Linked DNA regions of Methylosinus trichosporium OB3b. The protein of the gene in region 1 interacts with the protein of each later gene in a pairwise test. Links are inferred from orthologs where the notes say so. Each region holds a gene or a part of one and is shown on either strand. Other genes may lie near its edges. The genes, in order: ribD and accC.

Evidence for each region.
Region 2: the proteins of ribD (region 1) and accC interact in binary tests that used the Escherichia coli proteins (3 or more experiments, as listed by UniProt). The link is inferred for Methylosinus trichosporium OB3b from one-to-one orthologs.

Annotation. Positions count from the first base shown.
Region 1 is NZ_CP023737.1:4,139,231-4,145,613, forward strand. What follows is about bases 286-3,273. They hold ribD (bifunctional diaminohydroxyphosphoribosylaminopyrimidine deaminase/5-amino-6-(5-phosphoribosylamino)uracil reductase RibD), read right to left. Parts: upstream 2,350-3,273; coding sequence 1,222-2,349; downstream 286-1,221. Other genes in these bases: CQW49_RS19570 (riboflavin synthase), read right to left, coding at 623-1,222; nrdR (transcriptional regulator NrdR), read right to left, coding at 2,346-2,843; CQW49_RS19585 (transglycosylase domain-containing protein), read right to left, coding at 3,084-3,273. Also shown: ribH (6,7-dimethyl-8-ribityllumazine synthase), read right to left, coding at 1-234; more of CQW49_RS19585, read right to left, coding at 3,274-5,297; CQW49_RS19590 (hypothetical protein), read right to left, coding at 6,088-6,383. UniProt on the Escherichia coli protein: Converts 2,5-diamino-6-(ribosylamino)-4(3h)-pyrimidinone 5'-phosphate into 5-amino-6-(ribosylamino)-2,4(1h,3h)-pyrimidinedione 5'-phosphate.
Region 2 is NZ_CP023737.1:1,049,084-1,064,801, reverse strand. What follows is about bases 5,934-8,735. They hold accC (acetyl-CoA carboxylase biotin carboxylase subunit), read left to right. Parts: upstream 5,934-6,556; coding sequence 6,557-7,915; downstream 7,916-8,735. Other genes in these bases: CQW49_RS05010 (L,D-transpeptidase family protein), read right to left, coding at 8,479-8,735; CQW49_RS26025 (transposase), read right to left, coding at 7,922-8,356; accB (acetyl-CoA carboxylase biotin carboxyl carrier protein), read left to right, coding at 6,004-6,543; aroQ (type II 3-dehydroquinate dehydratase), read left to right, coding at 5,934-5,982. In the rest of the region: CQW49_RS05050 (hypothetical protein), read right to left, coding at 1-180; LPS export ABC transporter permease LptG, read left to right, coding at 848-1,933; CQW49_RS05040 (LPS-assembly protein LptD), read left to right, coding at 1,933-4,590; CQW49_RS05035 (DsbA family protein), read left to right, coding at 4,664-5,452; more of aroQ, read left to right, coding at 5,554-5,933; more of CQW49_RS05010, read right to left, coding at 8,736-9,981; CQW49_RS05005 (aminopeptidase P family protein), read left to right, coding at 10,262-12,076; CQW49_RS05000 (hypothetical protein), read left to right, coding at 12,073-12,465; CQW49_RS04995 (TonB family protein), read left to right, coding at 12,773-13,762; CQW49_RS24370 (beta strand repeat-containing protein), read right to left, coding at 13,776-15,718. UniProt on the Escherichia coli protein: This protein is a component of the acetyl coenzyme A carboxylase complex; first, biotin carboxylase catalyzes the carboxylation of the carrier protein and then the transcarboxylase transfers the carboxyl group to form malonyl-CoA.

The DNA.
Region 1 (6,383 bases):
AGGCGTGCCGGCCTGCTCGGCGGCGTCGAGCGCGATGGCGGCCCCGGCCGCGAGCTCGAGCGCGCCGGGGACGGTGACGATGGTGACGTCGGCGCCGAGCTCCTCGAGCGCGCGCACGGCGCCCTCGTGCAGCAGCTCGACGATGTCTTCATTGAAGCGCGACTCGACGACGAGAATGCGCGCGCCGTTCACGGGCGCGAGATCATCGTCGTCGGCGCGATAGGACCCAGCCATTCATGACTCCTGAGGCGGAGGGAACCTCCGCGATCGGCGCTGCGCGAACCCTCCATGAAGAGCGGAGAATCCTCCTCCCCCGCAGAGCGGGGGAAGGGGGCGCGGCGCGTCTCGTGAAACGAAGCGCCGATGGATACACATTTTTTCGGCGAAAGCCTATAAGCCGCGCCGTCATCGCGAGCGCAGGGCGCATCGTCGAAATCCCGCCCCGCCGCTCTGGATTGCTTCGCCTTCGGCTCGCAATGACGTTTCGCCCCGGATACGACTTTCGCTCATCCCGGCGGCCGTCATTGCGAGCGAAGCGAAGCAATCCAGAGCGGCGGGGAGAATCCATCGAAATGCGCCCCGCCGCTCTCGATTGTTCCGCCTGCGGCTCGCGATGGCGGCGCTACTTCTCCGTTAGCCGCGCCGCATATCTCGCCATCAGATCGACCTCGAGATTGAGCCGGTCGCCGGCGCGATATTCGCCCCAGGTGGTCACCGCCAGCGTGTGCGGGATGATCAGCACGGAAAAGCGGTCGCCCTCGACCGCATTCACCGTCAGCGAGGTTCCGTCGAGCGCCACCGAGCCCTTCTCGGCGATGAAGCGGGCGAGCCCGTGCGGCGCCTCTATCCAGAAGCGCGACATGCCGTCGAAGTCCTCGCGGGAGAGAATCGTCGCGACGCCGTCGACATGGCCGGTCACGATATGGCCGCCCAATTCGTCGCCGATCTTCAGCGAGCGCTCGAGATTGATGCGGCGCCCGACTGTCCATTGGCCGGCCGTGGTGCGCGCCAGAGTCTCGGCCGCGGCGTCGACCTCGAAAACCGTGCGCCCGCCCTCGCGGCGAAGATCGACGGCGGTGAGGCAAGGGCCGGAGCAGGCGATCGAGGCGCCGAGCGCGATCGATTCCAGCGGATAGGAGCAGGAAATCGCGATGCGGCGCAATTCGCCGCGCGGCTCGACCGAGACGATTTCGCCGATGTCGGTGACGAGGCCCGTGAACATTATCCGATCCTCTCGTAGCGCGTCATATGGTCGGAGCCGAGCATCGCCTCGTCGGCGAGGCGATAGGCGGCTCTGTCCTCGAGCCGCGCCCGCGCCGCCGGCGAGAGCGCGAGCCGGCCCGGCCGGCCGAGCGGCTTGCGGCCCGTGTGCAGCACCACTTCGTCGGCGAGCGCGCCGAGCAGCAGGCTCTCGGCGACGCGCGGCCCGCCCTCGCTGAACACGCGCGTCACCCCTCGCGCCGCCAGCTCGGCCAGCGCCGCGGACAGAACGAGCCGGCCGGAGGCCTCCTGCGCGACGCGCGCCACCTCGATCGCCGTCGCGTCGAAGAATTCCGCGGCGGCGGCCTCTGCGACCTTCTCGCCGGCGATGACGAGAGTCGGGGTCTCGCGCGCCGTGGCGGCGAGGCGGGAGCGGCGCGACAGCCGCAGGCCGGCGTCGAGCACCACGCGCAGAGGCTTCACGCCCTCGAGCCCGGGCAGGCGCACGGTGAGCAGCGGATCGTCCACCGACGCCGTGCCGGCGCCGATCATGATCGCGCCATGCAGCGCCCGCTCGATATGGGTGGCGGCGTCGGCGACGGCGCCGGTGATGAAGAGGCGCGGATCATGCTCGGCGCCGGCGGCGTAGCCGTCCGCCGTCTGCGCCAGCTTCAGCGTCACCAGGGGGCGGCCCTGCGTCACCCGCAGAATATGTCCGAGGTGATCGGCGCGCGCCTCCCGCGCGCGCACGCCCACGGCCACCTCGATCCCGGCCTCGCGCAGCCGCGCATGGCCGCGGCCGGCGACGCGTGCGTCCGGGTCCTCGAGCGCCGAGACCACGCGCGCAATGCCGGCGCCGATGATGGCGTCGACGCAGGGCGGCGTCGCGCCGTGATGCGAGCAGGGCTCGAGCGTGGCGTAGAGCGTCGCGCCGCGCGCCGCCTCGCCCGCGGCGGCGACCGCGACCGCTTCGGCGTGTGGGCGCCCGCCCACGGCGGTTGCGCCGCGCGCGATCACGACGCCGTCCTTGACGATGAGCGCGCCGACCGCCGGGTTCGGCCCGGTGCGGCCCATATTGCGCCGGCCGAACGCCAGCGCCGCCGCCATGAAGGCGTCGTCCTGCTGCGCGAAAGGTCCGCCTTCCGTCATCGCTCGCCCGCCGCCGCGTCCGCCTCCGCCGCGCGTTCAGTCTCGCCCTGCGACAATTCGTCGATCAAGGCATGGAAATCGGCAATCTCGCGAAAATCGCGATAGACCGAGGCGAAGCGCACATAAGCGACGTCGTCGAGCGACTTCAGCCCCTGGATCACCAATTCCCCGATGCGCGCGCTCTCGATCTCGGCGTCGCCCGAGCTCTCGAGCTGGCGCACGACGCCATTGACCATGCGCTCGACCCGCTCGGGATCGATCGGGCGCTTGCGCAGCGCGATCTCCAGCGAGCGCATCAGCTTGTCGCGGTCGAAAGGCTCGCGCCGTCCCGATTTCTTGATCACCATCAATTCGCGCAGCTGCACCCGCTCGAAAGTGGTGAAGCGCCCGCCGCAGCCGGGACACACGCGCCGGCGCCGGATCGACGAGGAATCCTCGGCCGGTCGCGAATCCTTCACCTGCGTGTCGGGCGAGCCGCAATAGGGGCAGCGCATGGGACGCTCTTATCAACGATGAGCCGTCTGCTTAGCCCGTTCCTCGCGGTCGCCGCAAGCGTTAGGGTTTGATTTTTCAGTGTGCGCCGAGAGCGGCGCGTTTTCGCCGCTCTCGCGTCTCCGATGCGAGGAGACGGCGATCCTGCGGCGGCCGCGGCGGAGGGGGCGATCGCGCTCTAGAGCGCCTTCTTTTGAGCGAATTCTGATCGATCGTACGTTTCCGTTCGATCGGAATGCGCTCTAGCCGCCGAACAGCTTCTCGAAAATATTCTTCTCCTCGGCGGGTGGGGCGCGGCGCGGCCGCGCGCGCGCGTCGGGAATATCCGCCGGCGGCAGCAGCGCCTCGAGCCCATGCACGGCGCCGCCCGGCTCCTGGGCCTCCGCGGTGCGCGCCGCCGGCCGGGCCTCGCGGGCGCGGCGGGGCGGCTCGGCCGGCTCGTCCGACGAGAAGAGGCCGAGCAGCGGCGCGAAGGGCGAGGAGTCCGCCGCCGGCGGCTGTCGCCAAATGCCCGAGGGCAGCGCCGCCACCGGCACGCCCTGATGCGCCGCCTTCATGAAGCGGCTCCACACCTCGACCGGCAGATTGCCGCCCGAGACCTTCTTCGTCGGCGAATTATCGTCATTGCCGAGCCAGACGCCGGCGACGAGATGCGGCGTGTAGCCGATGAACCAGGCGTCGCGGAAATCTTGGCTGGTGCCGGTCTTGCCGGCGGCGCGCCAGCCGGGCAGCTCCGCCTTGCGCGCCGTGCCGGTGGAGAGCGTCTCCTCCATCATCGTGTTCATCATCGCCACATTCTGCGGCTCGATGACGCGGCCGTTGCTCGAGCCCTTGCGGGCGTAGAGCTGCTTGCCGGAGGCGGTCTTCACCTTGGAGATGATATGCGTCTGCACGCCGATGCCGCCATTGGCGAAGGGGGCGTAGGCGGAAACGAGCTCGAGCGGCGTCACCTCGGAGGTGCCGAGCGAGATCGAGGCGTTGGGCTGCAGCTCGGAATTGACGCCGAGCCGATGCGCGGTCTTCACCACGGTCTTGGGACCGACCTCGAGGCCGACGCGCACCGCGACGGTGTTGAGCGAGAGCGCCAGCGCGCGGGTCAGCGAGACCGGGCCGAAATATTCATGGCTGTAGTTTTCCGGCTGCCAGCCCTTCACATTGATCGGCCCATCCTCGCGGATCGTGTCCGGCGTCAGCCCATGCTCCAGCCCGGCGAGATAGACGAAGGGCTTGAAGGCCGAGCCCGGCTGGCGCTTGGCGGACACGGCGCGGTTGAACTGGCTGTCGGCGTAATTGCGGCCGCCGACCAGAGCCCGGATCGCGCCATTGGGATCGAGCGCCACCAGCGCGCCCTGCGACACGCCGAACTTGGCGCCCTTCTTGTCGAGCTCGTCGGCGAGCGCCCTCTCCGCCTCGGTCTGCAGGCTGCGGTTCAGCGTCGTCGTGACGACGATGTCCTGATCGATCGCGCCGATCGTGTCGTCGAGCATGTCCATCACATAATCGGCGGCGTAATTGGCCGAGCCGGCCGCCGCCTGCTCGCGGCGCGCCCGCGCCGGATGCGAGAGGGCGGCCTTGGCCATGGACTCGCTGATATGGCCCTCCTGCGCCATCGCCGTGACGACCTGGCCGGCGCGCTCGCTCGCGCCTTCCGGATTGCGGTCTGGCGCGAGCTTGCTCGGCGCCTTCATCAGCCCGGCGAGCACGGCCGCCTCAGAGAGGGTCACGGCGCTCGCCGGATGGCCGAAATAGCGCTGCGCCGCCGCCTCGACGCCATAGGCGCCGGAGCCGAAATAGACGCGGTTGAGATAGAGCTCGAGGATCTGGTCCTTCGAATATTTGTGCTCGAGCCACAGCGCCAGGATCGCCTCCTGGATCTTGCGCGAGACGGTGCGCTCCTGGGTGAGGAACAGATTCTTGGCGAGCTGCTGGGTGAGCGTCGAGCCGCCCTGCATCGCGCCATGGCCGATGATGTTGCGCGACAAAGCGCGGCCGATGCCGACCGGATCGATGCCCCAATGCGAATAGAAACGGCGATCCTCGATGGCGACGAAGGCCTTGGGCAGATAGGCCGGCAGGTCCTTGAGGCGCACCGCGGCGCCGCCGGTGTCGCCGCGATTGGCGAGCAGAGAGCCGTCGGAGGCGAGAATGGCGATGTTGGGCGGGCGCTTGGGCACGGCGAGCGTGTCGATCGGCGGCAGCTGCGCCGCATAATAAGCGGTGAGGCCGGCGGCGCCGATTCCGCCCCAGATCGAGGCGACGAGGCCCCAATAGACGAGGCCGCCGACGAGCGAGCCGCGGCGCCGCTTCTTCGGCGGAGGCGGCGGGGGAGCCTCCTCCGCGGCCGGGGCCTTGGCCTTGCGTTTCGCCATGCCGATGCTCTCGCTGGGGTCGGCGCGAAGGTCGCCGGGCCCGTCCTCCGCGAATCGTGGCTCGCGTCGCCGCTTGTCGCGCGTCATAGGTCGCCTCGCCGCCTGCGGCGCTCCGCTGCTTCCGATGGGTGTTGCGCGAGGATAGATTTAAACCGGCCGATTTAAGGGCCGGTAAAGCGTGTGGGAGGGGGCCGGGTCGCGCGGGCCTCCCGGAAAAGGCTCGCCTGCGATTTCGACGCAACGTTTTTGCAGCGCAGATTTTGCTCGAAAGCTCGCACCCATGTGAGAAAATCGCTGCGCATGCAAAAGTCCGATGGGGAGGCGGGCACGGAGCCTTTGCGAGTTCCATATAAAACATGAGGCGCTTATCCAACACTCCCGACATGAAGAATAAGGAATCATCGATGTTCGATAACTTCACATGGCGACGCGGCTCGGGTGAACTTGACGTGATCGATAAGTTCGCTGATTTAGCGAGGAAAGCGAGCGCTGAAGCGGGCGCGGACGTGATGGTAGTCCTTAATTTCCCGGGAGGTTACCTGTCGGTAGTCGCCTCAACCCCTGAGAGTCCTGTGCCGCAAAAGCGCCTCTGGACCCCACGAGCGCTCGCAAAAGGGCTGGCCTTGTTACGCCAATGGCTTGGCGCCCAAAAGAGGGAGGGGACGATGGTGCACTCCGCGAGGAGATCGATCGCTTGAGGGCAATCAAGAACTAATGACCGCGACAATTCTTGAAGGCTCGGAATGCGCAGCGGCGCAGCTCGCTTTGTTGGTTGCCCAAGACCGCGTGTTACAAAAAATCAACACTTTGCGACACCCGCCGCGCCCTCACTTTTCAACGGCTTCCGACGCGCAAAAGACAGGCGCGAAATGCGCGTCTATTCCGTGCGCGTCACGCGGCCGAGGCGGCGCAGGCGATGCATTCTCACCACCCTGTCGCGGACATGGGCGAAGAAGCGCGGCGGCAGCATTCCGTAGACGATGCTGGCAAGGTCGCCGTTGACGGCAGGGCGCAAATCCGGCCCCGGCCAGACGAAATCGTTGGTCTCCGTCAGCACGATCCACGAGCGTTCGGAATCCAGTCCGAGGCGCTGCTTGGTGACGGCTGGAATTTCGACGGCTTCCGTCGCATCTACGGGCGGCGTGTGGGGGATCGGCAGGACGCAGACGAGCG
Region 2 (15,718 bases), 3.1 Mb from region 1 along the record:
CTGGATGCTGTTCTTGGCGTCTTGCGCTGCTTGTTGGGCCAGTTCGGCAGCCTTCCGCGAACGGCGAACGTCGTAAACCGTGACCATGAAGCCAATGACCGAAATCCCGACACCGGCGATGCTAGCCAAATCACCAACGTGATTTTCTCCAATCCAGCCTATAATCGAATCGTTGCCCACAATGCCGTCACCCCGCCAAGCCATTTGATATAAGATACCTGCGAGGCACGCCGCCCGCAACTATTCCCCGCCCCTTACGACCCCCGCAATTGGGGGCAGGTATAACTGATCTGGCAGGCGGGCCAAAGCCAATAAGAGCCGGGGAAGTCGCAAGTCAGAGACATCCTCACGTTCCAAGATAGGAGTGGCGCTTCTGCTCGAGCGCATGTTCGGCGTCTTCGATTGCATGATAGATGGTCACGACGGCTTTCTGTCGTTCGGTAGGCCGTCAATCCAAGCGTCGAGGTCCGACACTTTGATGAGCTCTCAGGACGAGGGTCGGGATATAGTCTTCCCACCTGCTTGCCCTGCGTCTTCGCCCCGGAAAAGCCTCGAGCGCGGATCAGCTTCCCAGTTGGCGCGGTCCCTCCGCCGATCGCCCGACTTGCGCGGAGCGCGGGGACGGTTTAGCGACCGCGCTTCGGAGGCGGCCGCAGCGTCGCGGTTTTTGCAAAGGGACAGCGGCCGAAGCGATGCCGGACAGCGTTGCGATTGCGGAGCGGGCGGCGCGCCTGGAGCCTTATCCGATCCGATTGGATCGGATAAGGCTCCACCATTCTTTCGTTCGAGCGAATTCTGATCGATCGAACGCTTCCGTTCGATCGGAAAGCGCTCCAGAGCGCGCGGAATGATCGGGCTCACTTTGTCCCGCTATCTCGCCGCGCGCTTCGCCAAGACCATATTGGCGATTTTCGCGACCATGTTCTGCCTGATGTTCGTCGTCTATTTCGTCGAGCTGCTGCGCCGCGCCGGCGATATTCCCCAGGCCGGGGCGGACACGGTGGCGCTGATGACGATCCTGCGCGTGCCCGCGACGGCCGAGACGATTCTGCCTTTCGCGGTCCTGTTCGGCGCCATGACGACCTTCGTCGATCTGACGCGCAAGCTCGAGCTCGTCGTCGCGCGCGCCTCCGGAGTCTCGGTCTGGCAGTTCCTGTTTCCGCCGGCCTTCGTCGCGCTCGTGATCGGCGTCGTGTCGGTGACGCTCTATAATCCGGTGTCGGCGGTGATGAAGCAGCGCTCCGACCAGATGGAGCTCGAGCTGTTCGGCGTGCAGGGCAGCGTGCGCGTCGATCACAGCAAATGGCTGCGCCTCACCGGCGTCGACGGCACGGCCATCCTGCATGCGACCGATTATCAGGCCGGCGGGGCGCGGCTGACCGAGGTCAGCGTCAATGTCTATTCCAAGGAGGGCCTGTTCCTCGAGCGTGTCGAGGCGGCGCGCGCGCGGTTGCTCGCCGGCGTCTTCGTGCTCGAGGAAGCGCGGGTCAATGCGCCGGGGGAGGAATCGCGCACGGTCGGCTCCTATCTGTTGGCGACCGATCTGACGCCGGAGCAGCTCGTCACGGCGACGACGCCGCCCCAGGGCGCGCCGTTCTGGAGCCTGCTCGAGCTCGGCGAGAAGACCGCCGACGCCGGCCTCGATCCGACCGGCTATATTTTGCAATTTCAAACTCTTCTGGCGCGGCCTCTGCTGCTGGTGGCGATGGTTCTGGTGGCCGCTTCCTTTTCGTTAAGGTTCTTTCGAATGGGGGGAATCGCGCGGACCGTTTCGGGTGGCGTCGTGGCCGGCTTCGTGCTTTATATCGTTACGAAACTCTTTTCCGACCTGGGCGGAGCCGGGGTCATCAGCCCGCTCGTCGCTGCGTGGTCGCCTGCTCTTGTCGGAAGCATGCTGGGCGCAGTCAGTTTGTTGTATTCGGAGGACGGCTGATGGGGCGCCGCCGTCGTCACCGTCATCACGAGCGCACGTCCGAGCGGCTCGGCCTGCTGGCGGCCGCGCTCGACTATTGGCCGTCGCGACGCATGCCGATCGCGATGCGGCTGGCGCTCGCCGTGGTGATCGGCAACGCCTTCGTTCTGGCCGGAGTCCTGCTCGTCGACGCCAAGCCGCGCGTCGCCGAGCCGCCGTCGGCGCCCCCCGCCAAAATGGTGGTCGAAGCCAAGGAGCTCGCCTATGACGAGACGCGCAACAGCGTCTCGGCGACCGGCAATGTGAAGATTTTCTACAAGGGCCGCACGCTCGAGGCCGACCGCGTCGTCTATGACCGCGGCTCGCAGCGGGTCTATGCCGAAGGCCACGCGCGGCTCACCGAGACCGACGGGACGGTGGTCTACGCCGACCGTTTCGATCTGACCGACGACTTCAAGGCCGGCTTCATGGACAGCCTGCGCGTCGAAGGGGCCGACAACGCCCATTTCAGCGCGCCGCGGGCGGAGCGCTCTGGCGAGACGACGACCTTCGATCTCGGCACTTACACCGCCTGCGACGCCTGCCGCGACGATCCGAGCAAGCCGCGCCTCTGGTCGGTGCGCGCCAAGCGCATCATCCACGACAATGACGAGAAAGTCATCTATTACGAGGACGCCTCGCTCGAGCTGCTCGGCGTTCCGATCGCCTACATGCCCTATTTCTCGTCGCCCGATCCGAGCGTGAAGCGAAAGTCCGGCTTTCTCAATCCGCAGCTGACCTATCGCTCGCAGATCGGCTACAGCGTCGCCATGCCCTATTATTGGGCGCTCGCACCCAATTACGATCTCACGGTCACGCCCACCGGCTTCACGCGGCAGGGGCCGTTCCTGTCGGCGCAGTTCCGCCATCGGGTCGAGAACGGCGGCTATTCGATCAATGTCGAGGGCACGCATGTCGGCGATCCGAGCGCTTTCGCCACAGCGCCTTATGGCGCGCGGGACAAGCGCTGGCGCGGCGCCGTGCAGAGCAATGGCGAGTTTCAGATCAACGACCAATGGCGCTTCGGCTGGGACGTGACCGCGCTCAGCGACCGCTATTTCCTGCAGGACTACAAACAGTACAACAGTCTGTATCAAAATTATTTCTTCCGCGAATCCTCGTCCACGATCTATCTGACCGGGCAGGGGCCGCGCAGCTTCTTCGACCTTCGCGGCTTCTACTTCCAGGGCCTCTCGCCCAATGACGTGCAGGCGCAGCAGCCCGTCGTGCATCCGCTCGTCGACTATAATCGCGCCTTCGACGTCGATCCGGAGCGCAGCTTCGGCATCGGCGGCCAGCTCGACGTCGACGCCAATTTCACCAGCACCTCGGCGTCCATCGCCAATTATGAATCGATCCAGCCGCGCACGCTCGACAGTGTCTACGGCCTCTACAATGTCTGCCAAAATTACGCGCCCTCGGCCGACCCCTATCAGAGCCGCTGCCTGCTGCGCGGCGTCGGCGGCAATTACGAGCATGCGACGGTGATGGGCTCGTGGAAGCGTAAGGCGATCGATCCGGTCGGCGGCGTGTGGACGCCCTTCGTCTTCGCGCGCTTCTCGGGCTCCTATCTCGACTATGACACCTCTAACTATTATGCGGCCTACAACGCCGCGTCGCAGCCGATCCCCAACTCGGCGCAGTCGCTGTTCTTCTATGGCGCCGACAATGCGTTCCGCGGCCAGGCGACGCCGGGCGGGGGCGTCGAATGGCGCTATCCGATCCTCGCCCGCGGCGCGCTCGGCGATCTCGTGGTGGAGCCGATCGCGCAGATCGTCGCGCGGCCCAATCAGTCCTCCATTCCTTCGCTCGTGAACATGGACGCCCAGAGCCTCGTGTTCGACGATTCGAACCTGTTCGAATGGAGCAAATATTCGGGCTACGACCGTTTCGAGACCGGCACGCGCGCCAATTACGGCGGGCAGGCGACTCTGACCTTCGGCAATGGCGGCTTCGTCAACGCCCTCGTCGGCCAGTCGCGCCAGATCGCCGGCAAGAACGGCTATTCGACCGCCGACGCGGCCAATGTGGGCCTCTCCTCGGGGCTCGACACCCGCACCTCGGACTGGGTCGGACGCTTCGCTTTCGCGCCGTCGTCGATGCTGAGCTTCGTCGCCAAGGGCCGTTTCGATCCGGACGGACTGCGCGGACGCCGGATCGATCTCATCGGCTCGCTCAATCTCGATCCGCTCAACTTGACGTTCCAATACGCCAATTACGCGTCGCAGCCGGTCATCGGCTTCGACCAGCGCCGCCAGGGCCTCGCGGCCACGGGACGCTATGATCTCACTGAGAATTACTTTCTGAACGGCTCTGTCACATTCGATATGAGCCGCTATCTCTACAACTCCTTGACCCGCGCGCCGGCAGTCACTACGACCCTGACCGGCGCCAATGTCACCGGCTCGGCGCCGCTGTTCTCGCTCGCCGCGCTCGGCCTCGGGGCCGGATATAAGGACGAATGCACGACAGTGGCGATCAACTATTCCTCGGTCTATCAGGCCCAGGCGTCCACCGGCCTGCCGGCGCGCAATCAGACGATCATGGTCTCGCTGCAATTGCGCACGCTGGGCGACGCAAAGTTCAACTACGGATTAGGCTCGATACTGCTCAAGGACGGCGTCCGCTCGCAACCTTGATTTGGCGCGGCGGCGGCCGCTCGAACGGGTCCGTTCGCGCGGAAAGCGCTTTGAAACCTGCAAGGAGACTCCCATGGCCTTCCGGCTCGTCGCCGATTTTCGACGTCTTCTCCACGCCGCCTCGGCCATCGCCGCGATCGGCGGCGCGCTGCTGGCCGCCGCCCCGTCGCGCGCCGAGGCGCCCGCGCAGAAGGCCGAGATCGAGAAGATCGTCCATGATTATCTCATCGCCAATCCGGAAGTGATCCGCGACGCGATCGAGGAGCTCGAGCGGCGCCAGAAGGTCGCCGAGGCCGACACGCGCAGCCGCGCCGTCGACCAGAGCTCCGATAAGCTGTTCAATTCCGCGGCTCAGGCCGTGGTCGGCAATCCTGCTGGCGATGTGACCCTGGTCGAGTTCTTCGACTATAATTGCGGCTACTGCAAACGCGCGCTCGAGGATCTCGCCAAGCTCGTCGACAGCGATCCCAAGCTGCGCGTCGTGCTGAAGGATTTCCCGGTGCTCGGACCGGGCTCGACCGAGGCGGCCGAGATCGCCACCGCTCTGCGGCTGCAATTGAAGCCGGACAAATTCTATGCCTTCCACCGCAAGCTGCTGACGACGCGTGGCTCGATCGGCAAGGCGCAGGCGCTCGCGGTCGCCAAGGAGCTCGGCGCCGACACGGCCCGGCTCGAGAAGGATATGAAGAGCGACCAGACGCATGCGGCGCTGAAGGAAACGGCGGAGCTCGCCGACAGCCTCAATCTGACCGGCACGCCGAGCTGGGTGGTCGGCAAGGAAGTGATCGTCGGCGCCGTCGGCTATCAGCAGCTCAAGACCAAGATCGACAACACGCGCAAATGCGGCAAGACCGTCTGCTGACGCGGCGAAGAGGACGGCCGAGCGCGGGGCTTCCTTCGTGAGGGCAATGCGGCTAAAAGGGGGCTCGCTCGCGCGGCGCGCGCCCTTCGTTCAGGATATCCATGCCCGCCGTCCACGTCATCAACGGTCCCAATCTCAATCTGCTCGGCGTGCGTGAGCCGTCCATCTACGGAACCGCGACGCTCGACGACATCAAGACGCGGCTCGCCGAGCTCTGCGCCGCGCGCGGCGTCGATCTCGTCTTCCGCCAGTCCAATCACGAGGGCGACCTCGTCGACTGGATTCAAGAGGCGGGCCGCGCCGGGGCTCCGGTCATACTCAACGCCGGGGCCTATACGCATACGTCCATCGCTCTCTATGACGCCATCAAAGGCGCGGGCGTGACCGTTGTCGAGGTTCACCTCTCCAATGTCCACGCGCGCGAGAGCTTTCGGCAGCACTCCTTCATCTCGCCGGCGGCGCGCGGCGTGATCGCGGGCTTCGGCCCCGCCTCTTATGTTCTCGCCTTCGCAGCCCTGTTCGAAAAGTAAGAAAGAAAGACCTGAGCAATCATGGCGCGCAAAGCTCCGACGCGACGCACCCCCCCAGCCAAACCGAGAGTCGCCGCCGCCGCCGAGACGGGCGTCGACGCCGCGCTGCTGCGCGAGATCGCCAAGCTGCTCGGCGAGAGCGATCTCACCGAAATCGAGGTCCAGAAAGGCGATCTGCGCATAAGGGCGGCGCGCATGCCGGCGCCGGCGCCGGCGATCGCCCATGGCGCGATCGCGCTGCCGCCCTATGCCGCGCAGCCTTATGCGCCGCCCTATGCTGCGCCGCCGCCGCCGGCCAAGCCCGCCGCGCCCGCGCCGGCGAGCCATGCCGACGCGCTGAAATCGCCGATGGTCGGCACCGCCTATCTGCGCCCGAGCCCGGACGCGCGGCCCTTCATAGAGGTCGGCTCGCGCGTCACCGCGGGCGATAAGCTGCTGCTCATCGAGGCGATGAAGACATTCAACGACATCGTCGCGCCCAAGGGCGGCGTCGTCACCGCCATTCTGGTGGAGGACGGACAGCCGGTCGAATATGGCGAGCCCCTCATCGTGATCGAATAGGGTGGGGCCGCCGATGTTCGACAAGATCCTCATCGCCAATCGCGGCGAGATCGCGCTTCGCATCCTGCGCGCCGCCAAGGAGCTCGGCATCGCCACGGTCGCCGTGCATTCGACGGCGGACGCGGATGCGATGCATGTGAAGCTCGCCGACGAATCCGTCTGCATCGGACCGCCGGCGGCGCGCGACTCCTATCTCAACATTCCCTCGCTGCTCTCGGCCTGCGAGATCACCGGCGCCGACGCCGTGCATCCGGGCTATGGCTTCCTCTCGGAGAACGCCCGTTTCGCCGAGATCGTGGCCGAGCACGGGCTGACCTTCATCGGGCCGAAGGCCGAGCACATCCGGCTGATGGGCGACAAGATCGAGGCCAAGGCGACGGCGCGGCGCCTCGGCATTCCGTGCGTGCCGGGCTCGGACGGCCCGATCGCCGACGAGATCGAAGGCGCGCGCGTCGCCGCGAAGATCGGCTATCCGGTGCTGGTGAAAGCGGCCTCGGGCGGCGGCGGACGCGGCATGAAGGTCGCGCGCAACGACACCGAGCTCGCCATCGCCATTCCCACTGCGCGCACCGAGGCAAAGGCCGCCTTCGGCGACGACACGGTCTATCTCGAGAAATATCTCGAGAAGCCGCGCCACATCGAAATCCAGGTGTTCGGCGACGGCAAGGGCGCAGCCATCCATCTCGGCGAGCGCGATTGCTCGCTTCAGCGTCGCCACCAAAAAGTGTGGGAGGAAAGCCCGTCGCCCGCGCTCAACGACGAGCAGCGCGCCGAGATCGGCGAGGTCTGCGCCGCGGCGATGCGCGAATTGAAATATGCCGGCGCCGGCACGATCGAATTCCTCTATGAGAATGGCGCCTTCTATTTCATCGAGATGAACACGCGCATCCAGGTCGAGCATCCGGTGACCGAGGCGGTGACCGGCGTCGATCTCGTCAGCGAGCAAATCCGGGTCGCGGCCGGCTCGCCGCTGTCGATGCGGCAGGAAGACATCTGGTTCTGGGGCCATGCGATCGAGTGCCGCGTCAACGCCGAGCACCCGTCGAGCTTTCGGCCCTCGCCCGGGCGCATCGCCTATTATCACCCGCCGGGCGGCGTCGGCGTGCGCGTCGATTCATCGGCCTATCAGGGCTACACGATCCCGCCGAACTATGACTCGCTGATCGGCAAGCTGATCGTGCATGGCCGCAATCGCACCGAGGCGCTGATGCGCCTGCGGCGCGCGCTCGACGAATTCATCGTCGACGGCATCGACACGACCTTGCCGTTGTTCCGCACGCTGGTGCGCAACGCCGATGTGCAGAACGGAGTCTATGACATCCACTGGCTCGAGCATTTTCTGGCGACGGGCGGCATAGAGCCGACCTTCTGACCTCGCTCAGCGCCGGCCGCCGCGTCTGTCCGACCGGCGGCGGGCGGCGAGCGCGCGGACGGCCGCGAGACGTTCGGCCATCGGGGGCTCGTTCGTCGCGGCCTCCAGCATCCGCTCCAGCAGGCCGAGCCGGCTCCAGCGCAGGAATTGGCGATAGACGGAGCTCCAATTGCCATAGCGCTCGGGCAGGTCGCGCCAGGGCGCGCCGCTCAGCGCGGTCCACAAGACGCCGTCGAGGACGCGCCGATGGTCTCGCGGCGAACGCCCCCGCTTCGGTCCTCTCTCGATCAAGAAAGGCGCGAGCAGCGCCCATTCACGATCATCGAGGCCGGCTTCGGCGTCGACTTGCGTGGATCGCTCAGGGTCGCGAGGCGCCCATGACGGCTGTGTCTGCGCGCAAGAGCGTTGCGCTGCGAGGCTGATGGGGACGGAATGGTCCATGTCGCGGGCTCGGGTTCGGCGTGCAGCCTATCCGTAGCACCCGCAGGACGAGCGCGTATCCCCCGAATGGGGGATGCCGCAGCACTCCGCTCACGCGCCCTTTCGGATTAGCGCGCCGCGGCTCAGGGCCGCTGGGACGCCAGCGGCGTCGCCGGAGCGGCGTCGCGCAGGCTCGCTGTGGCGATCGCGGGGAGGATGTGAGCCGGCGCGGCTTCCGCTCTCGGCGTCTTCGCCTTTTCGATCGACGCCTCGGGCTTTTTCGTCGCGATGGACGCCTGCGGCTTCTTCAGCTCGGCGCGGCGAGGGGGCGCTGGCGGCTTGACGGCGGCAGGCTGTGCGGGCGCCGGCTCGGACTTCGCGACGTCGCTGACGGTCGTAGCGGCGGGCGCCTCGGCCTCCCTGCGCAGGCCGAACAACCCGCCGATCGCGCCGGCGCCTGCGGCGAGGGCCGCGAGCTTGGTCGATTCGAGCTCCGTCTCCGCGACCGCGGCAGGGGCTGTGGGCGCAGGAGCTGCGGCGGCAGGAGCGATGGCGACGGTCGTCGCCGGCGAGGCTTCCGCCGCCTGGACGCGCGCGGCCTTGGCCGCGGCCAAGGCGACGACAGGAGATTTGGCGGCGGCGATCCGGATCGGCGCCTTGATGGGCTTTTCCTCTATGAGGATCTCGGTCGGCGGCGCGGTCAACGCGTCGGGCCGGCTGACCTCGGCGATGCGGGCGGTGAAGTCCGGATGTTGCCCGCCGTCCTGATAGACGACGCGCACCGGCTTCACGCCGGCGGCGACCAGCTCGGCGATCTTGGCGTCGTCCTTGGCCGCTTTTTCGGCGACCAGCGATTCGATCTGCGGGTCCTGCCGCAGCGCGGGGCAGGGCGCGCCGGCGTCGAGCGAATGGCCGGCCGTGGGCGCGGCGTCGAACACATAATGATGTCCGCACACGCCGACCGTCGGCTCGCGCCAGGCGGTCTCGAAATGATCCGAGCCGTTCTTGAGCTGCTTCCAGAAGCCGATATGCGGATCGAGGCGATGCTTGGCGAGATTTTCCGCCGTCATCTTGAATGGATAGGACTGCATCTGAATGGCGCGCTGGCCATTGTTGAAGGATGTGCGCAGGATCGCATAGATCTCGGAGATCTGATGGTCGGTCATCGAGAAGCAGCCGGCCGAGGAGCAGGCGCCATGCACCATGATGGAGCCGCCGCCATGGCCGAGCGCGCGGTCATAGGCGTTGGGATAGCCGACGTTGAAGGAGAGGTAATAGGACGAATTAGGGTTCATCTGCCCCGGCGTGATCGAGTAGAAACCCTCCGGCGCCTGACGGTCGCCCTCGCGCACCTTGGGGCCGAGCTGGCCGGACCAGCGGCACATCGGAAAAGTCTTCAGATAGACATAGCGGCCGTCGGGCCGCTGCTTCCAAATCTGAAACTCGGATTCCTTCTTGTAGCTGCGGATGAGCGTCGGCGATTCCTTGGTGACCCCGGCCTGCTCCATCAGCGCCAGCGTCTCGGGCGGGATCGGCTGCAGAGAGCGCTGCGAAAGCCCCGAGTCGTTGCAGGCGCTCAAGGCGAGCGCGCCGCCAGCGGCGACGCCGTAGGGGGCGAAGCGCCCGATCTTCCGGATGAGAGTCATTCTCGCCCCGCTTTTCCGACCCGATCCCGCGACGCGAATCACCTCTCGCAAGACCCTGTGACGACACTGGACCCGAAATTCCCAATAACCTTCTAACGCAGAACGCCCCATCTGGCCAGAGCGCGGCCGCTGAGGCCCCAAAGCTTCGAGTTCGGGGTAATGACCAGACTCTATTTCAGCGTTACGGCGGCGCTTGCACGGGAGTTGCTAAACGAGCTGTGAAGGCCTCGAAACCGGGCGCGATATTGCCGCCGCGGTGGGGAAGGCATAGGCTGCAAAAATGTTCGAGAGCAGATTCCAGAGCTTCGCCGACGACGCCGCCTCCGAGGACGGCGCCTTGCGCCTCATGCGGCTGCGCGCCGAATTGTCGCGGCTCGGCGTCGATGGGCTGATCGTTCCGCGCGCGGACGAGCACCAGAACGAATATGTGCCGAAATCGGCCGAGCGCCTCGCTTGGCTCACCGGCTTCACCGGCTCGGCCGGCGTCGCCGTGGTGCTGGAGAAGGAGGCGGCGCTGTTCGTGGACGGGCGCTACACGCTGCAGGCGCCCGAGCAGGTCGACGCGAAGAGTTTCGCCGTCATCGACATCGGCGTCACGACGCCGGCGCGCTGGCTCGCCGATCATGCGCCGGCCGGCGCGCGCGTCGGCTATGACCCCTGGGTGCATACGCCAGCGCAGATCGAGCGTTACGCCAAGGCGCTGGACGGCAAGACGGTCGAGCTCGTCCCGCTCGACGGCAATCCGCTCGACGCGGTTTGGAGCGACCGCCCGCCGGCGCCGCAGGGCGCCGTCTCGCTCTATCCGCCGCGCCTCGCCGGCCTCTCCGCCGCCGCCAAGATCGCGCGCGTGCGCAAGGAGATGGCGGGCGCCGACGCGCTGCTCGTCTCCGATCCGCATGCGCTCTGCTGGACCTTCAACCTGCGCGGCGCCGATGTCGCCTACACGCCGATCGCGCTCGGCTTCGCGCTGCTGCCGAGAGAGGGCCGGCCGCGGCTCTATTTCGACGCCGCGAAGCTCACGGCCAAGACGCGCGCGTCGTTGGAGCGCTTCGCCGATGTGGAGTCGGCCGAGCGGGTCGCCGAGGATCTCGCCGAGGCGGGACGGCGCGGCGAGACGGTGATGTTCGACTCATCCACCGCGCCGGCGCGGCTCGTCGATCTCTTCCGCGCGGCCGGCGGGCGCCCCCGCCTCGGCGACGATCCGATCGCGCTTCTGAAGGCGATCAAGAACGCCACCGAGCTCGACGGCGCGCGCGCGGCGCATCTGCGCGACGGCGTGGCGCTGACGCGCTTTCTGGCCTGGTTCGCCGGCGCCGCGCCCAAGGGCCGGCTCACCGAGATTTCCGCGGCGCAGGCGCTGGAGACGTTTCGGGACGAGACCGGCGAGCTGCGCGACCTCTCCTTCCCCACCATCTCCGCCTTCGGCCCGCACGCCGCCATTCCGCATTACCGCGTGACGCAGGCGAGCGATCTGCCGATCGGCCGCGGCGTCTATCTCGTCGATTCGGGCGCGCAATATCTCGACGGCACCACCGATGTGACGCGCACCGTCGCCGTCGGCCGGCCGACGAAGATGTTTCGCAACCATTTCACCCGCGTGCTCAAGGGTCATATCGGCGTCGCGAGCGCTGTGTTTCCCACAGGCGTCTCCGGCGCGCAGCTCGACGGCTTCGCGCGGCGCAGCCTGTGGGAGGCCGGCCTCGATTTCGATCATGGCACAGGCCATGGCGTCGGCGCCTATCTCTCGGTGCATGAAGGGCCGCAGCGCATCTCCAAAATGGGGACGACGGTGCTGCGTCCGGGCATGATCCTCTCCGACGAGCCCGGCTATTACCGCGCCGGCGAATATGGAATCCGCCTCGAGAATCTCATCGTCGTCGAGAAGCGCAGCGTCGCCGGGGCCGAGCGCGAGATGCTCGGCTTCGAGACCCTGACGCTCGCGCCCTTCGATCTCGCCTCGGTCGATCCCGCGCTGCTGACGCCGGAGGAGACGCGCTGGCTCAACGCCTATCACGCCCGCGTGCGCAAGGAGCTGTCGCCGCATCTCGACGCGCCGACGCGCAAATGGCTGGCGGGGGCGACGCGTCGCCTATGACGAGATCATCGACGCTGAAATTCGCCGCCGGGGCTCTGCTGCTGCTCGTGTTCCTGTTCAGCTTCGGACTGCGGCTCTGGTGGATGCGCTCCGCGCCTTCCATGCCCGAGCTGCTGCTGGGGCTCGGCGATTCGCAGGCGCAGGGCGCGCAGGAGGCGTTCCAGGCCCGGCTGCGCGAGCGCTTTCCGCCGGGCTCGCCGGAGACGGCGATGGTCCGCGCGCTGCAGGAGCAGGGCTTTCGCATCGACCTTCGCCGCAAGGAGGCCGGCTTCGACCGCGCCGCCGATCTGGAGGACCATTGTCGGCGCGGCGGAGCAGCGCGCTGGTCGGCGGACGCCGAGGGCCGCATCGCGGAGATTTCGGGCGGCTATTACATCCATTGCCCGTGAGGCGGGCCTCGGGCCGTCATTGCGAATGAGCCGCTGGGCGGCCCTTTTCTTCGTCGCTTCGCTCCTCGCACTGACGCCGCCTCATCGTCGCGTGACGCAGTCGAGCTCTCGCGGGTCAGAAAAAAGGCGCAATCGCGCGTCACAGCGCGCAGGCTGTCTTTGCGGGCTTGAACCTCGACCGCTTTTCTGTGATTCCTCTCGAAGATAACGGATCGCGCTCGCCGATGAGACCCCTTATCCGCATCGACGCGCCTCGCCGCGCTTCGGAGCGGCCCCCGGTCGGCGCGGACGGAGGCCCTCTCTCTTCATGACGTCTCAGGCGGATCCGGTCGAGCCTCCCGCGCCCGCGCCCGACGCGATCGTCACGGCGCCGGAGCGGCGCCGGCACGCGCCCCTCATCGTCTCGGCCATTGTGCATCTCGTGCTGCTGGCGATCGTGCTCTACGAGCAGGCGAGCACTTTCGACAACGCGGAGCAGGAGGTTCCGGTCGAGGTGATCGTCGAGCCGCCGCCGCAGCAACCGCCGCCGGAGCCCGAGCCGCCGCCGGAGCCCGAGCCGGAGCCTGAAAAGGAACAGCCGAAGCCCAAGGAAAAGCCGCCGCAGCAGAAGCTCGTTCTCGACGAGAAGCCGGCTTATGACGCGCCGCGCGCCGCCAATCAGGAACCGCTCGAGCGCGAGGCGCCCGACCAGGAGACCAAGGCGCAGCATCAGGCGCCGGCCAACGCCGCGCGCGCCGCCAAGTCCTCGCCCGAGGCCGCGGCCGATCCGCAGCGGCAGAAGGAGGCGACGGCGGAGCTGGCTCCCGAGCGGCCCAAGGCGGAGGAGGACAAGAAGGACGCCGAAGTGGTGGAGGAGGCGAAGCTCGAGCCGCAGGCGCAGCCCGAGGAGACGCAAGGGCAGGTGGAGATCAAGGCCTCGCCGGAGCCCAAGCCGAAGTCGATCGCCGAGCAGCTCGCCTCATTGGAGCCCTTGCCCGAATTCAAATTCGGCGGCAAATCCAAGCCGTCCCCGGTGAGCGGCGGCACCGCGAACCCAGGCTATTTGACCGTCCTCTACGGGATCATCATGCCGCATATGCGCACTCCCCCGTCGCTGCGCGGAAAGCCGACACCCAATCGCGGCGTGGTGGTCTTCTATGTCGATGGCGACGGCCATCTCGTTCATCAGGCGATCGCGCGGTCGAGCGGCTTTACGGAGCTGGACGCGGCTGCTGTGGCAGCCGTTCGTCGCGGCGCGCCCTTTCCGGCGCCGCCCGGCGGGCGCTCAATCGGCATTCAGTTCCACTTCGGCCATTGACGTCGCGCTCGTCTCACGACACCGCCTGCGCGAGCGCGTCGATCTGCGCAGTGGTCATGCTCGCGAGCTGCGTCGTCGTGAACGCCGCCACCTGATTGCCGTTCAGCGCCTCGAGCTCGGTGGTGGTCAGCGCCGCGATCGCCGTCGTCGAGAAGGCCGCGACCTGCGTCGTCGTCAGTCCCGAGAGCTGGCGGCCGGAGAAGGACGACAAGGTCGTCGCTTCGAGATTGTTGAGCTGCTGCGTCGTCAGCGCGCCGACCTGGGTCGAGGTCAGCGCTGAAAATTGCGCGCTGGTGAGAGCGGAGAGCGACGTCGTCGTCAGATCGACGATCTGCGTCGTCGCGAGCGCGGCCACTTGCGTGGTGTCGAGAGCGCCGAGCTGCGTCGTCGTCAGCGCGCGCAGCTGCTCGCGGATCAGGCCGGAGAGCTGGACCGCCGTCAATGCCTGGATCTCGGTGGTGGTGAGCGCTTGCGCCTGCGTCGCCGTCAGCGCGCTGATCTGCGTCGTTTCCAGTCCGGTAAATTGCGTCGTGGTGAGCGTCGCGATCTGCGTCGTGGTCAGCCCGGCGATTCCGTCGCTCGACAGCGCGCCGATCTGCGTCGCCGCCAGCGCGGAAAACTGCGTCGACGACAGCGTCGCCGTCTGGGTCGCCGTGAAGCCGCTCATCTCCGTGGTCGACAGCAGCGCGATCTGCGTCGTGGCGAGGCTCGCCAATTGCGCCGTCGTCAGCGCCCCGAAGGCGGTGGCCGAAATGCTGGAGAATTGCGTCGTCGTCAGCGCGGCGAGCTCCGATGGATCGAGACCGGCGATCGCCGTCGGCAAGAGCGCGGCGATCTGCGTTGCCGTCAAGGCGGCGGACTGAGTGGCGGAGAGCGCGGCGATCTGCGTGACGACCAAGCCGGAGACTCCGGTCGAGGAGAGCGCGGCGATCTGCGCGGCGGAGAGCGCTTGCAGATCAGTGGAGTCGAGCGTGGCGACCTGTGTCGAGGTCAATCCACCGAGCTCGAACGCGGTGAGCTGCTTGAGCTGCGTCGTCGTCAGCGAATCGAATTGCGTCGTGTCGAAGGCGCCGATCGCGGTCGAGGAGAAGGCGGCGAGCTGCGTGCTGGCGAGCGCCCCGATGCGCGTCGTCGTGAGGCCGGCGACGCCAATCGTGGTGAAGCCGCCGATCTGCGCGGCCGAGAGCGCGGAGAACTGCGTGGTCGTGAGCGCCCCGACGTCGGTCTGAGTCAATCCGCCGATGGCGTCGCTCGTCAGCGCGCCGATCTGCGTCGTCGTCAGAAGGGCTAGCTGTGTCGTCGAGAAGGCGCCCATTTGCGTCGCCGTCAACCCGGCGAGCTGCGTCGTGACGAGCTGGCCGATCTGCTCCGATGTGAGCGCGCCGATCTGCGTCGTCGTCAGCGCCGCGATTCCGGTGGCGGCGAGGCTGCGGAACTGCGTCGTCGTCAGCGCGCCGACCTCTTCCGGCGTCAGCCCGGCGACGGCCGTGGTCGAGAGCGCGGCGATCTGCGTCGAGGTGACATTGGCGAGCTGAGTGGTGGAGAAGAGGCCGATCTGCGTCGCCGCGAGTCCAGCAATGGCGGTCGACGTCAACGCGCGGATCGTCGTCGTCGTCAGCGCGGCGATCTGCGTCGCGCTGAGCTCGCCGATCTGGGTCGAGACGAGGCCGCGCGACTGCGTCGCGGTGAGCGATGCGATTTCCGTCGTTGTCATCGCGTCGATCTGGGTCGTGGCGAGCGCGCCGATCTGCGTTGCGGTCAGCGCGCCGATCTGCGTCGAGGCCAGAGCCGCGATCCGTGTCGCCGTCAGGCCGGCGATCGCGCTGGTCGAGAGCACGGCGAGCTGCGTCGTGGCGAACGCGTCGAATTGCGTCGCGGCGAGGCTTGCGAGCTGTGTCTGCGTCAGTCCGCCGAGCTCGGTCGTCGTCAGCGCCGCGACATCGGCGGTCGTGAGGG